One region of the Streptomyces sp. LMG1-1-1.1 genome, then DNA from elsewhere that is predicted to be linked to it. Evidence: riboswitches for the same ligand, from Rfam matches in the RefSeq annotation. Region 1 holds a riboswitch; each other region holds the start of a gene.
The links. A riboswitch is a leader RNA that binds a small molecule or an ion and turns the genes downstream of it on or off. The one in region 1 is predicted to bind cobalamin.
Positions count from the first base shown of each region.

Region 2: it holds a riboswitch for cobalamin, as region 1 does, so the genes downstream of both, cobN (cobaltochelatase subunit CobN) here and MRBLMG1_RS35300 (cobalamin biosynthesis protein) in region 1, are expected to answer to the same signal.
Region 3: it holds a riboswitch for cobalamin, as region 1 does, so the genes downstream of both, MRBLMG1_RS13405 (ABC transporter substrate-binding protein) here and MRBLMG1_RS35300 (cobalamin biosynthesis protein) in region 1, are expected to answer to the same signal.

Region 1 is NZ_JBFPNH010000087.1:49,069-52,949, reverse strand. Features, by position in the region: gene MRBLMG1_RS35305 (cobyric acid synthase) at 1-543, opposite strand, end outside; gene MRBLMG1_RS35300 (cobalamin biosynthesis protein) at 540-1,514, opposite strand; cobalamin riboswitch at 1,553-1,689, opposite strand; gene MRBLMG1_RS35295 (hypothetical protein) at 1,802-2,023, opposite strand; gene MRBLMG1_RS35290 (inorganic phosphate transporter) at 2,036-3,301, opposite strand; gene MRBLMG1_RS35285 (alpha/beta hydrolase) at 3,676-3,881, shown strand, end outside.
Region 2 is NZ_JBFPNH010000021.1:324,721-328,601, forward strand. Features, by position in the region: gene cobN (cobaltochelatase subunit CobN) at 1-1,404, opposite strand, end outside; cobalamin riboswitch at 1,444-1,581, opposite strand; gene MRBLMG1_RS12170 (cobalamin biosynthesis protein CobG) at 1,657-2,916, shown strand; gene MRBLMG1_RS12175 (precorrin-8X methylmutase) at 2,913-3,572, shown strand; gene MRBLMG1_RS12180 (precorrin-2 C(20)-methyltransferase) at 3,569-3,881, shown strand, end outside.
Region 3 is NZ_JBFPNH010000023.1:13,074-16,954, reverse strand. Features, by position in the region: gene MRBLMG1_RS13415 (ABC transporter ATP-binding protein) at 1-406, opposite strand, end outside; gene MRBLMG1_RS13410 (FecCD family ABC transporter permease) at 438-1,517, opposite strand; gene MRBLMG1_RS13405 (ABC transporter substrate-binding protein) at 1,514-2,485, opposite strand; cobalamin riboswitch at 2,528-2,662, opposite strand; gene MRBLMG1_RS13400 (HD domain-containing protein) at 2,655-3,293, opposite strand; gene MRBLMG1_RS13395 (GlxA family transcriptional regulator) at 3,366-3,881, shown strand, end outside.

The sequences.
Region 1 (3,881 bases):
CGTCGTGCCGAAGAACTGGGCGAAGACGCCGCCCCGGTCGATGTCGCCGACGACGACCACGGGCAGCTTCGCGGCCCGCGCGATGCCCATGTTCACGATGTCCGTGCGCCGCAGGTTGATCTCGGCCGGACTGCCCGCCCCTTCGCAGATCACGGCGTCGTACATGCCCCGGAGTTCCTCCAGGCACGCGAGGACGGGCTCGAAGAGTTCCTTCTGCCGGCCGCCGTGGTAGCCGCGGGCGCTCAGTTCGCCGACCGGCTTGCCCATGAGGACGACCTGGCTGGAGCGGTCGCTGCCGGGCTTGAGCAGCACCGGGTTCATCAGGGCGGTCGGCTCCACCCGGGCCGCCTGCGCCTGCATGGCCTGGGCGCGGCCTATCTCGGCGCCCTCCCTCGTGACGAAGGAGTTGAGGGACATGTTCTGTCCCTTGAACGGTGCGACCCTGATGCCCTGCCGGACCAGCCAGCGGCAGATGCCGGCCGTCACGACGCTCTTACCGGCGTCCGACGTGGTCCCGGCGACGAGCAGTCCGCCACCCCTCATGCGTTCCTCCGCTTCAGCGCGCTCACGATCAGCCGGCCGCCCACGCAGGCGGCCAGGGTCAGTCCGGTGATCCGGCGGGACAGCCGGACCGCCCGCTCGATGTCGGCGACCTCGACGGCCCGCCCCTCCCCGTTGAGCACGGGCCGGTGCTCGACCCGCCCGCCGTACGCGAGGGTGCCGCCGAGCCGCACGCCGAGCGCGCCCGCGAAGGAGGCCTCGACCGGGCCCGCGTTGGGGCTGGGGTGCTTCGCCGCGTCCGCCCGCCAGGCCCGTACGGCTCCGCGCGGATCGCCGCCGGCGACGGTCGCGAGGGCGGCGGTGAGCCGGGCCCCAGGCCAGCCGGCCACGTCGTCGAGCCGGGCCGAGGCCCAGCCGAAGCGGCGGTGGCGGGGGGACTTGTGCCCGACCATCGCGTCGAGGGTGTTGACGGCGCGGAAGCCGACGAGCCCCGGCACGCCCGCGACGGCGCCCCAGAAGAGGGCGCCGACCACGGCGTCGGAGGTGTTCTCGGCGACGGACTCGACGACCGCGCGGGCCATCGCGGGACCGTCGAGGGAGTGCGGGTCGCGGCCGCAGAGGTGGGGCAGCCGCTCGCGGGCCCCCTCCAGGTCCCCGGCGGCGAGCGCGCCTCCGATGGTGCGGGCCTCTCGCCCCAGGGTCGTGCCGCCGACGACGGCCCAGACGGTCGCCGCGGTCAGGGCGACGGAGGCGGCGCGGTTGCCGCGTACGGTCCGGGCGGCGAGGGCGCCGGCGGCCGCGGTGGTGCCGGCGCAGACGGCGGTGTGCAGGGCGCCCCAACCGCGGTGGTCGCGCCACAGGGCCCGTTCGACGCCGGCCGCGGCCCGGCCGAACACGGCGACGGGATGTCCGCGTCGGGGATCGCCGACGAGCCGGTCGACGACGAGGCCGAGGGCCGCACCGTACGCGAAGACACCGGTGGCTCGGGAAACGCTGCGGCTGCAGCCGGGCATGGCGCTATGTCCTCACTCAGGGTCCGCGCCCTGGATCGACGTGACGGGCGGCGCGAGTTCCTGGCTCCCGGACCCTGCGGATCCGGTCACAGTGGCGGGACCGCGCCGGATTCGCACCGGGCTTCCTCTGCTGCCGCCGTAATGGCCTCGGCAGTCCACCACGGCCCGAGAACACCCGTCAACTCACCCTTGACCTGCGTCGCGTCACTGTGCGAAGCACCACAAACACGACGGCCGGGCGGTCCGCACCCAAGGTGCGGACCGCCCGGCCGAGGTACCCGGGACCGTCAGGCGACGATCAGGTAGATGCCGTACGCCACGGCCGCGAGGCAGAGGCCGAAGCAGGCGTAGGCGCCGGTGCGGGCCAGGGTGGCGGAGCCGCCCTGGGCGGCGGCCTGCTCCTGCTTGGAGAGGCCGATGACGCCGAGGGTGAAGAGGCCCACCAGGGCGACGGTCGCCACGAGGCTGACTCCGAAGACGGAGCCGAGAGCTGCCCAGTCGATCTTCATGTCGTTGGTTCCTTACACCGCTGCGGCGGGGGCCTGGGGAGCGGCCGGGTCGATGGGAGCCGGCGCGGGGATGGTGGTCTTGAGGTCCTCGTCCGCGACGGCGGCGACGGAGCCGGCCGGCGGCGGGGTGACGGCCGCGATGGCGGTGGTCACGACACCGTCCGCCTGGGCCTCGTCCTCGACGTCGTTGACGTTGGTGTGGTCGACGACCTGGCGGCGGGAGACGAGCCAGATGCCGAGGCAGGAGGCGACCAGGAAGGCCGCGACGAGGTAGACGCCCCAGTCGCCCTGGCGGGCGACGTACTCGGCTCCGGCGGCGACCAGGCCGGCGGCCGGCAGGGTCAGGCCCCAGGCCACGAACATGCGGGTGGCGGTCGACCAGCGGACGACGCCGCCCTTGCGGCCCAGACCCGCGCCCATGACGGCACCGGAGACGGAGTGCGTGGTCGAGAGGGAGAAGCCCAGGTGGGAGGAGGCCAGGATGACCGTGGCCGCGCTGGTCTGGGCGGCGAAGCCCTGCTGCGGCTTGAGGTCGGTGAGGCCCTTGCCCATGGTGCGGATGATGCGCCAGCCACCGAGGTAGGTGCCGAGGGCGATGGCCGCACCGGCGGAGACGATGACCCAGACCGGCGGGTTGGAGCCGGGGGCGAGGGTGCCGCCGGCGACCAGGGCGAGGGTGATGATGCCCATCGTCTTCTGGGCGTCGTTGGTGCCGTGGGCGAGGGAGACGAGACCGGCGGACGCGATCTGGCCGACCCGGTAGCCCTTGGCGGTGTGCTGCTCCTCGGTCTTCGCGCCGATCCTGTACGTCAGCTTCGTGCCCAGCATCGCGGCGATGCCCGCGACGACCGGGGCGGCGACGGCCGGGATGAGGACCTTGGTGACGACGACCTCGCCGTTGACACCGCTGAGGCCGATGGAGGCGATGGTCGCGCCGATGAGGCCGCCCATGAGGGCATGGGAGGAGCTGGACGGCAGTCCGACCAGCCACGTCACCAGGTTCCAGAGGATCGCGCCGACGAGCGCGGCGAGGATCACTTCGGGCTGGATGCCCTCCTCGTTCACCAGGCCCTTGGAGATCGTCTTGGCGACCTCCACGGACAGGAACGCTCCGACGAGGTTCAGCACGGCGGACATGGCCACCGCCGTCTTGGGCTTGAGCGCACCGGTCGAGATGGTCGTGGCCATCGCGTTGGCGGTGTCGTGGAAACCGTTCGTGAAATCGAACACGAGAGCTGTCACGACCACAATGGCGAGCAGCAGCGTGATGTGTTCCATTTACCCAGGCAATCGTTTGACGTCAGTGGCTCGTTGAACGTAGGCAACCTGGGTGAACGGAAGATGAACTGGGGCGGGCGGCGTGGTGTCCCTATCCGGTGTCAAGAGATTCCGCTTAGCTCCCGGACCGGGGTCCTGTCCACGATGCGGTCGCCCTGCGACCCCTGGTAATCCAGGCGGTTCCCGGGCACATGCGACCTGCCCCGGTTCCTCCCCCACCACCCCGTTCCGCTCCCTGGACCGGACCATCCGACCGGGGGACCCCGTCGAGGAGACCCATGTCACCCCCAGGGGGAGTGCGGGCGCACCGGTCCGGAGCCCCCGACCGGGTCCGTCCGGTGGCAGGCCGCCGCCGCCCTGCCGACACTGGGAGCGTGCGCCCGGCTACAGCGACGGCAGCGGCCGTCACCACCCTGATCGGTGTCGGCGCGGCCGCGGTAGCGGCCGGCCGGTACGCCAGCGACGTCGCCCTCAAGGTGCCGTCAGGACGTCCCCTGCCCGGGGACCCCCGACTGACCGTGCACGCCACGGGCCCCGAACGGATCACCCTCACCCGCAGCCTCGCCTCGCTGCGCCCCGG
Region 2 (3,881 bases), on a different contig from region 1:
CAGGGCGGCGAGGACGATGTCGCCCTCCGGGTTGCGGGACCGGTCGAGGAACATCTCGCCGGGCGCCGGGCCCCAGTGCTCCTCGACCCGCTCGCGGAGTTCGGCGGGCAGCGTCGCGTACCAGCGCTTGTAGTCGGCGGCCGGGATGCGGACCGGGATGCGGGCGAGCTGCTCCTCGGTGAGCCAGTCCTGGTCGTGGCCGCCGGCCTCGATGAGGGCGTAGATCAGCTCGTCGCCGTCGCCGGAGACCAGGCCGGGGAGGTCCTCCTCCGGTCCGAAGTCGTAGCCCTCCTCGCGGAGGCGGCGGAGCAGGGCGACGGCGGAGGCGGGGGTGTCGAGGCCGACCGCGTTGCCGATGCGGGAGTGCTTGGTCGGGTACGCGGAGAGGACGAGCGCCAGCTTCTTCTCGGCGTTCGGGATGTGGCGGAGCCGGGCGTGCCGGACGGCGATCCCGGCCACGCGGGCAGCGCGCTCGGCGTCGGCGACGTACGCGGGCAGGCCGTCCTCGTCGATCTCCTTGAAGGAGAACGGGACGGTGATGAGCCGGCCGTCGAACTCGGGCACGGCGACCTGGCTGGCGGCGTCCAGCGGCGAGAGGCCCTCGTCGTTCTCCTCCCACGCGGACCGCGAGCCGGTCAGGCACAGCGCCTGGAGGATCGGCACGTCGAGCGCGGCGAGCGCGCCCGCGTCCCAGGCCTCCTCGTCGCCGCCGGCCTGCGCCTCGGCCGGCTTGGTGCCGCCGGCCGCGAGGACGGTGGTGACGATGGCGTCGGCTCCCCGCAGGACGGAGACGAGTTCCGCCTCGGGGGCGCGCAGGGAGGCCACGTACAGCGGCAGCGCCCGGGCTCCGGCGTCCTCGATGGCGTCGCAGAGGGCGCCGACGAAGGCGGTGTTCCCGCTCATGTGGTGGGCGCGGTAGTAGAGCACGGCGATGGTCGGGCCGTCGGTGGGCTTCGGGGTGCGCTCCAGCGGGCCCCAGGTGGGGGCGGCGGCCGGGGCCTCGAAGCCGTGGCCGGTGAGCAGGACGGTGTCGGAGAGGAACCGGGCCAGCTGCTCCAGGTTCTCCGGGCCGCCGTGCGCCAGGTAGGCGTGGGCCTCGGTGGCGACGCCGACGGGGACGGTGGAGGCCTCCATCAGCTGGGCGTCGGGGGCCTGTTCTCCGCTGAGGACGACGACCGGCTTTCCGGCCGCGCGGATCGCGTCGAGGCCTTCCTGCCAGGAGCGGAGGCCGCCGAGGAGGCGGACGACGACGAGTTCGGCGTCGTCGAGGAGGCCGGGCAGGTCGGCGAGGGGGAGGCGGGAGGGGTTGGCGAAGCGGTACTCGACCGGGCCGCCGGCGGAGCCGGCGTTCGCCGCACGGGCGCTGAGCAGGTCGGTGTCGGAGTGCGACAGCAGCAGAAGCATGGCGAGCTCAGGCCTTCCTCGGGGTTGTCCGCGCCCCGGGTGGTCGTGTGGATGGCGGGGAGTTCCTGACTCACCCGTGCCATCGCTGGTACGGGTTCACAGTGGCGGGACCGCGCCGGATTCTCACCGGGCTTCCTCCCCGGGGTCCTGCGACCCCATGCCGTGTGCATAGTAGATCGTGCCGTCGGCGGGGCGGGGCGTGCCGGGGAGTCGGCCGGATCACACCCGGTGGTCGGCCGGTGGCCCGTGGGTATGCTCGCCGCCATGCCGCCCACCCCACCCCCGGCTCCCGAACCGGGCGAACCTCGCATTCGGGACCGCGGAGACGCCTGCCCAGGGGCGTTGCGCCTGCACGCGGCCGACGACGGTCGGCTGGCCCGACTGCGCCTGCCCGCAGGGCGCTTGACGGCACGTCAGGTCGAGATCCTGGCGCACGCGGCGGAGACCCTCGGCGACGGGCGGATCAGCGTCACCTCGCGGGGCAACGCGGAACTCCGCGGCCTCGCGGACGACTGCGGCGCGACCCTCGCGGAACTGCTCGCCGACGCGGGCCTGCTCCCCTCCCCCACCCACGAACGCGTCCGCAACATCGTCGCCTCGCCGACCGCCGGACTCGACGGACTCGGCGGCCCCGAGGTCCAGTTGTGGGCCCGCGCGCTCGACTCCCTGCTCTGCGCGGAGCCCTGGGCGGCGGCGCTCTCGGGCCGCTTCCTCTTCGTCCTCGACGACGGCCGCGGAGACGTGGCGGGCCTCGGCGGCGATGTGACCTTGGTCGCAGCGGAGCCGGGGACAGTCGTCATGTACGTCGGCGGGAGGGCCTTCCGGATCGCCGGAGCCGACGCGCCCCGCGCCGCCCTCGCCGCCGCCGGAGCCTTCCTCGACGCCGCCCGCGAGGCCGGGAACGGCGCCTGGCGGGTGCGGGAACTACCGGAGGGGTCCGCCCCGGACGTGCCGGGCGCCCTCGGCCGGGCCGGGATCGCGGCGGAGCCCGTACCGCCGGCGCGGTCGCTCCTCGTCCTCGGCACGCCGCCCGCCCCCGGGCCGCTCGGCACCGGCGCCCTGTACGTCCTCGCGCCCCTCGGCCGCCTCACCGCCGCCCAGCTGCGCGCGCTGCTGCCCGCCGACGAGGTCCGGCTGACGCCGTGGCGCGGCGCCGTCGTGGTCGGGGCCGCGGCCGACCGGCTCGCCGGCCTCGCCGCGCACGGGCTGATCACCTGCCCCGACTCCCCCGGGGCGGGCGTCACCGCCTGCACGGGGCGGCCCGGCTGCGCCAAGTCCCTCGCGGACGTCCGCGCCGACGCGGCCCCCGAGCGGCCCGGTCCCGCCCGAGCCGCCGGCCTCCCGGTCCTTCCCGTCCACTACTCCGGGTGCGAGCGCCGCTGCGGTCACCCGCACGGCACCTGGGTCGACGTCGTCGCCACCGCCGACGGCGCCTACCTGGTGGACGGCGCCCCCACCTCCCGTACCGCCCTGACCGAAGCTGTCACCACGGCCCGCACGACGACGAGATGAGCGAGAGCGACACGATGTTCGACTACGAGAAGGACGGGGCGGAGATCTACCGCCAGTCCTTTGCCACGATCCGCGCCGAGGCGGATCTGGCGGGCCTGCCCGCCGACGTCGCCCAGGTGGCGGTCCGGATGATCCACGCCTGCGGCATGACCGACCTCGTACGCGATATCGCCTACTCGCCGCAGGTCGTCTCCCGGGGCCGCGCGGCCCTCCGCGCCGGCGCCCCGATCCTGTGCGACGCGCAGATGGTCGCCAGCGGCGTCACCCGCAAGCGGCTGCCCGCCGACAACGAGGTGGTCTGCGCGCTGTCCGACCCGGCCGTGCCCGCCCTCGCCGCCGAACTCGGCACCACCCGCTCCGCCGCCGCCCTCGAACTCTGGCGGGACCGCCTCGAAGGCTCCGTCGTCGCCATCGGCAACGCCCCCACCGCCCTCTTCCACCTCCTGGAGATGGTCGCCAAGGGCGCCGGCCGGCCCGCCGCCGTCCTCGGCATACCGGTCGGCTTCATCGGCGCCGCCGAATCCAAGGACGCGCTCGCCGACCGCGCCCACGAACTCGGCCTCGACTACCTCGTCGTACGCGGCCGACGCGGCGGCAGCGCCATGACGGCCGCCGCGATCAACGCCATCGCCCACGAAGCGGAGATCCAGGCATGAGCGGCACCGAGGACGCACCGGTGAAGGGCAAGCTGTACGGCGTCGGCCTCGGGCCCGGCGACCCGAACCTGATGACGGTCGCCGCGGTCAAGGCCATCGCCGCCGCCGACGTCGTCGCGTACCACTCGGCCCGCCACGGCCGCTCCATCGCCCGCTCCATCGCCGCCGAACACCTCCGCGACGACCACGTCGAGGAGCGGCTGATGTACCCGCTCACGGTGGAGACCACGGACCACCCCGGCGGCTACCGGGGCGCCCTGGACGACTTCTACGAGGAGGCCGCGGCCCGCCTCGCCGCCCACCTCGACG
Region 3 (3,881 bases), on a different contig from region 1:
GGGTGGGGTACGGGCGGTCGGCGAGGTCCGTGAGGCCGACGCGGGCGAGGGCGGCCGCCGTGTGCTCCCGGTCGGCGTCCGTGTCGCCCTCCCAGAACCGCTTGTGCGGGGAGCGGCCGAGGGCGACGAGTTCGCGGGCGGTGAGTTCGAACTCGGCGGCGGCGTCCTGCGGGACGGTGGCGACGCGGCGGGCGCGGGCCTTGGGGCCGAGGGCGCGGAGGTCGTCGCCGTCGAGCGTGGCGCGGCCCGAGGTGGGGGCGAGGGTGCCGTAGACGCAGCGCAGGAGGGTGGTCTTGCCGCTGCCGTTGGGGCCGATGAGGCCGACGGTCTCGCCGGGGCCGACGGTGAGGTCGACGGAGCGGAGGCGGTCCTCGTACGAGAGTCCGCGCAGGCGGAGCTCGGTCACGGGCGTGGTCCTTCCGGGCGGTGCGGCGCGGTCACAGGGGTGTTCCTTCGGGGCGGCGGCGCATCAGCCAGAGGAGGAAGGGGCCGCCGGTGAGGGCGGTGAGGACGCCGACGGGGATGTCCTGGGGTGCGGCGACGGTCCGGGCGCCGAGGTCGGCGAGGACGAGGGCGAGCGCGCCGCCGAGCGCGGCGACCGGCAGGAGGCGGCGGTGGGGGGCGCCGACGGCGAGGCGGGCGGCGTGCGGCGCCATCAGGCCGACGAAGCCGACGGCTCCGCTGGCCGCGACCATGACGGCGGTGACGAGGGAGGCGAGCACGAAGACGGCGGCGCGGAAGCGGGCGGTGTCGAGGCCGAGGACGGTGGCGCCCTCCTCGCCGGTGAGGAGCAGGTCGAGGGGGCGGGCGAGGGTGAGGAGGGCGGCGACGCCGAGGGCGAGGACGGCGGCGGGCAGGGCGAGGGTGTCCCAGCGGGCGCTGCCGAGGCCGCCGAGGGACCAGTACATGGCTTCCTGGAACTGTTCGGGGCGTCCGGCGACGACGAGGAGCAGGGTGGCGAGGGCGGAGAGGATGTACGAGACGGCGACGCCGGCGAGGAGGAGGCGGGCGCCGGTCATGGTCCCGCCGCGGCGCGCGAGCCCGTAGACGAGGACGAGTGCGAGCAGGGCGCCGGCGAAGGCTCCTGCGGGCAGGGCGAGGGTGGTGGTGACCCCTCCGCCGATGCCGAGGACCAGGACGAGGACGGCGCCGGCGGAGGCTCCGGAGGAGATCCCGAGGAGGAAGGGGTCGGCGAGCCGGTTGCGGACGAGGGCCTGGAGGACGGCGCCGACGACGGCGAGTCCGGCGCCGACGACGATGCCGAGGAGGACGCGGGGCAGTCGTACGTCGAGCACGATCGTGCGGTGCGGCGAGGGGGCCGCCCGCCCGGTCAGGGCGTCGAGGACGTGGCCGGGCGGGACGCGGACGGAGCCGAGCGCGAGGGAGGCGAGCGCGGCGGCGGCGAGGGCGAGGACGAGTCCGGTGACGACGAGGGCGTACCGGCCGGGGTGCGCGGGGCCGCGGCCGGGGGGTGCGGTGCGTACGGGGGTCGCGGCCGGGCGGAGGGCGGTGCTCACCGGGCGGGGTGGAGCTGGGCGGCCAGCTTGTCGACGGCGGCGGGGACGCGGACGCCGAGGACGGTGTCGGAGAGCGGCAGCACGGCGAAACGGTGGTTCCGGATCGCGGGGACGTCCTTGAGGGCGGGGTCGTCGAGGAGTCGCTTCTTCTTCTGTTCGACGGTGGTGGACCCGTAGTCGTAGATGACGATGACGTCCGGGCGGCGGTCGACGACCTGTTCCCAGGTGGCGTCGCCGAAGGCCTTGTCGAGGTCGGCGAAGACGTTCCGGCCGCCGGCGCGGGTGACGAGGTCGTTGCCGATGCCCTTGCCGCCGGCGGTGAAGGCGGTCTTGTCGCCGCTGTCGTAGACGAAGACGGAGACGGGCCGGGTGCCGTCGAGCCGCTTCTCCGTGGCGGCGACGGTGGCGCGGGCCTGCCGGATCCAGGTCTCGGCGCGGTCGGCGACGCCGAACGTCCGGCCCGTCTCACGGACTTCGCGGTAGAGGTCGTCGACGGTGGGCGAACCGGTGGGGCAGTACTCGGTGTTGAGGCGGGTCGCGATGCCGGAGCGCGCCAGGTCGTCGCGGCTCCGGCCGTCCTTCGCGGAGAAGGCGGAGGAGTAACCGCCGTACACGAAGTCGGGGTTCGCCGCGAGGAGGGCTTCCTTGGAGGGGTACTCCTTCGCGAGGACGGGCACGGTGCCGTACGCCTTGGCGTACGCGGGGAGGATCGCGTCGTCGAGGTAGGCGGTGCCGACGAGCGACTTCTCCAGGCCGAGCGCGAGCATGATCTCGGTGACGTGCTGGTTCATGGTGACCGCACGCCGGGGCGGGGCCTGGTAGGTGTGCGGCACACCGCAGTTGGTGACGGTGTACGGGAATCCGGCGGCGGGCTTCGCGGGTGGCGCGGCGGCCTCGGGGGCGGCCGAGCAGGCGGCGAGCAGCGGGATCAGGACGGCTGCGGACAGCAGCGGGCGACGCCAGGACACGGCGGAACGGGCCTCCTCCGGGGATTTCCACGTCCCCGATCGGTGGTGAGAAGGCGGCAGGTCAGTTCCTGGCTTCCGCCTCCCCGGGGGAGGCGGTCACAGTGGCGGGACCGTGCCGGATTCGCACCGGCTTCCTGGGTCCTGCCGCCTTTGGGTCCCGGCCAGTCTCTCACTCGGGCCAGGACGAGTCGCGGATGGTGGTCACGAAGTCGCCGGGGACGAAGCCGGGGGCGTAGTGGCGCAGGACGTCGGCCTTGACGTTGCCGAAGGTGGTCTCCGGCTTGGGGGCGATGCCGTCGGCGAAGGCCTCCAGGATGCGGCGCTTGAAGTCGGGGCGGGGGTGGGCGGCGACGATCGCGGCCCGGTCGCCGGGGCTGACGGCGGCGGGGTCGTCGTAGCCGATGCCGAGGACGTCGTACTCGACGCCGGCCGTGACGAGCGCGACCTCGGGCTCCATGAACTCCGGCACGCCGGGGGTGGTGTGGAGGGCGATGGCGGTCCAGACCCGGCGGACGGCGTCCTCGTCGGCGCCGTGGGCGCGGAGGAACGCGGCGGCCTCCTCGGCGCCGTCGACCTCGAAGCGGCGGCCGCTCCCCCGGTGCTTCTCGCCGAGGCCGAGGTCGTGGAACATCGCGCCGACGTAGAGCAGTTCGGCGTCGAAGGCGAGGCCGCGGGCGCGGCCCTGGAGGGCGCCGAAGAGGTAGACGCGGCGGGAGTGGTCGTAGATCAGCTCGCTCGTGGTGTCGCGGACGAGTTCGGTGGCGGCGGTGGCGAGGCCGCTGTCGGGGATCAGCGCGAGTGCGTTCATGGGACCAGCCTCGTCGCCGGGCCCGTACCCCCGCCATGTCCGTACGGACGGGTATCCCACAGAATCGGACACATGACGGTGCACACGGTGGTGGTGGCGGCTTTCGACGGTGTCCGGCTCCTGGACGTCTCGGCTCCCCTGGAGGTGTTCTCCACGGCGGGGTCGGGTTACGAGGTCCTGGTGTGTACGCCCGGCGGGCGGGACGTGCGGACGTCGTGCGGGCTGCGGATCGGGGCCGACGTGGCGGTGGCGGCGGTGACGGGCGCGGACACGCTGGTGGTGCCGGGGGCGGTGGACGTGGAGCTGTGCGTGGCGGCGGCTCCGGCCGTGGCGGGGCTCGCGGCGCGCTCGGGGCGGGTGGCGTCCGTGTGCACGGGGGCGTTCGCGCTGGGTGCGGCGGGGCTGCTGGCCGGGCGGCGGGCGACGACGCACTGGGAGCACGCGGCGGAGCTGGGGCGCCGGTTTCCGGAGGCGGTGGTGGATCCGGACGCGATCCACGTGCGGGACGGGGAGGTGTGGAGTTCGGCGGGGGTGACGGCCGGGATCGACCTGTGCCTGGCGCTGGTGGAGGAGGACCGGGGGCCGGAG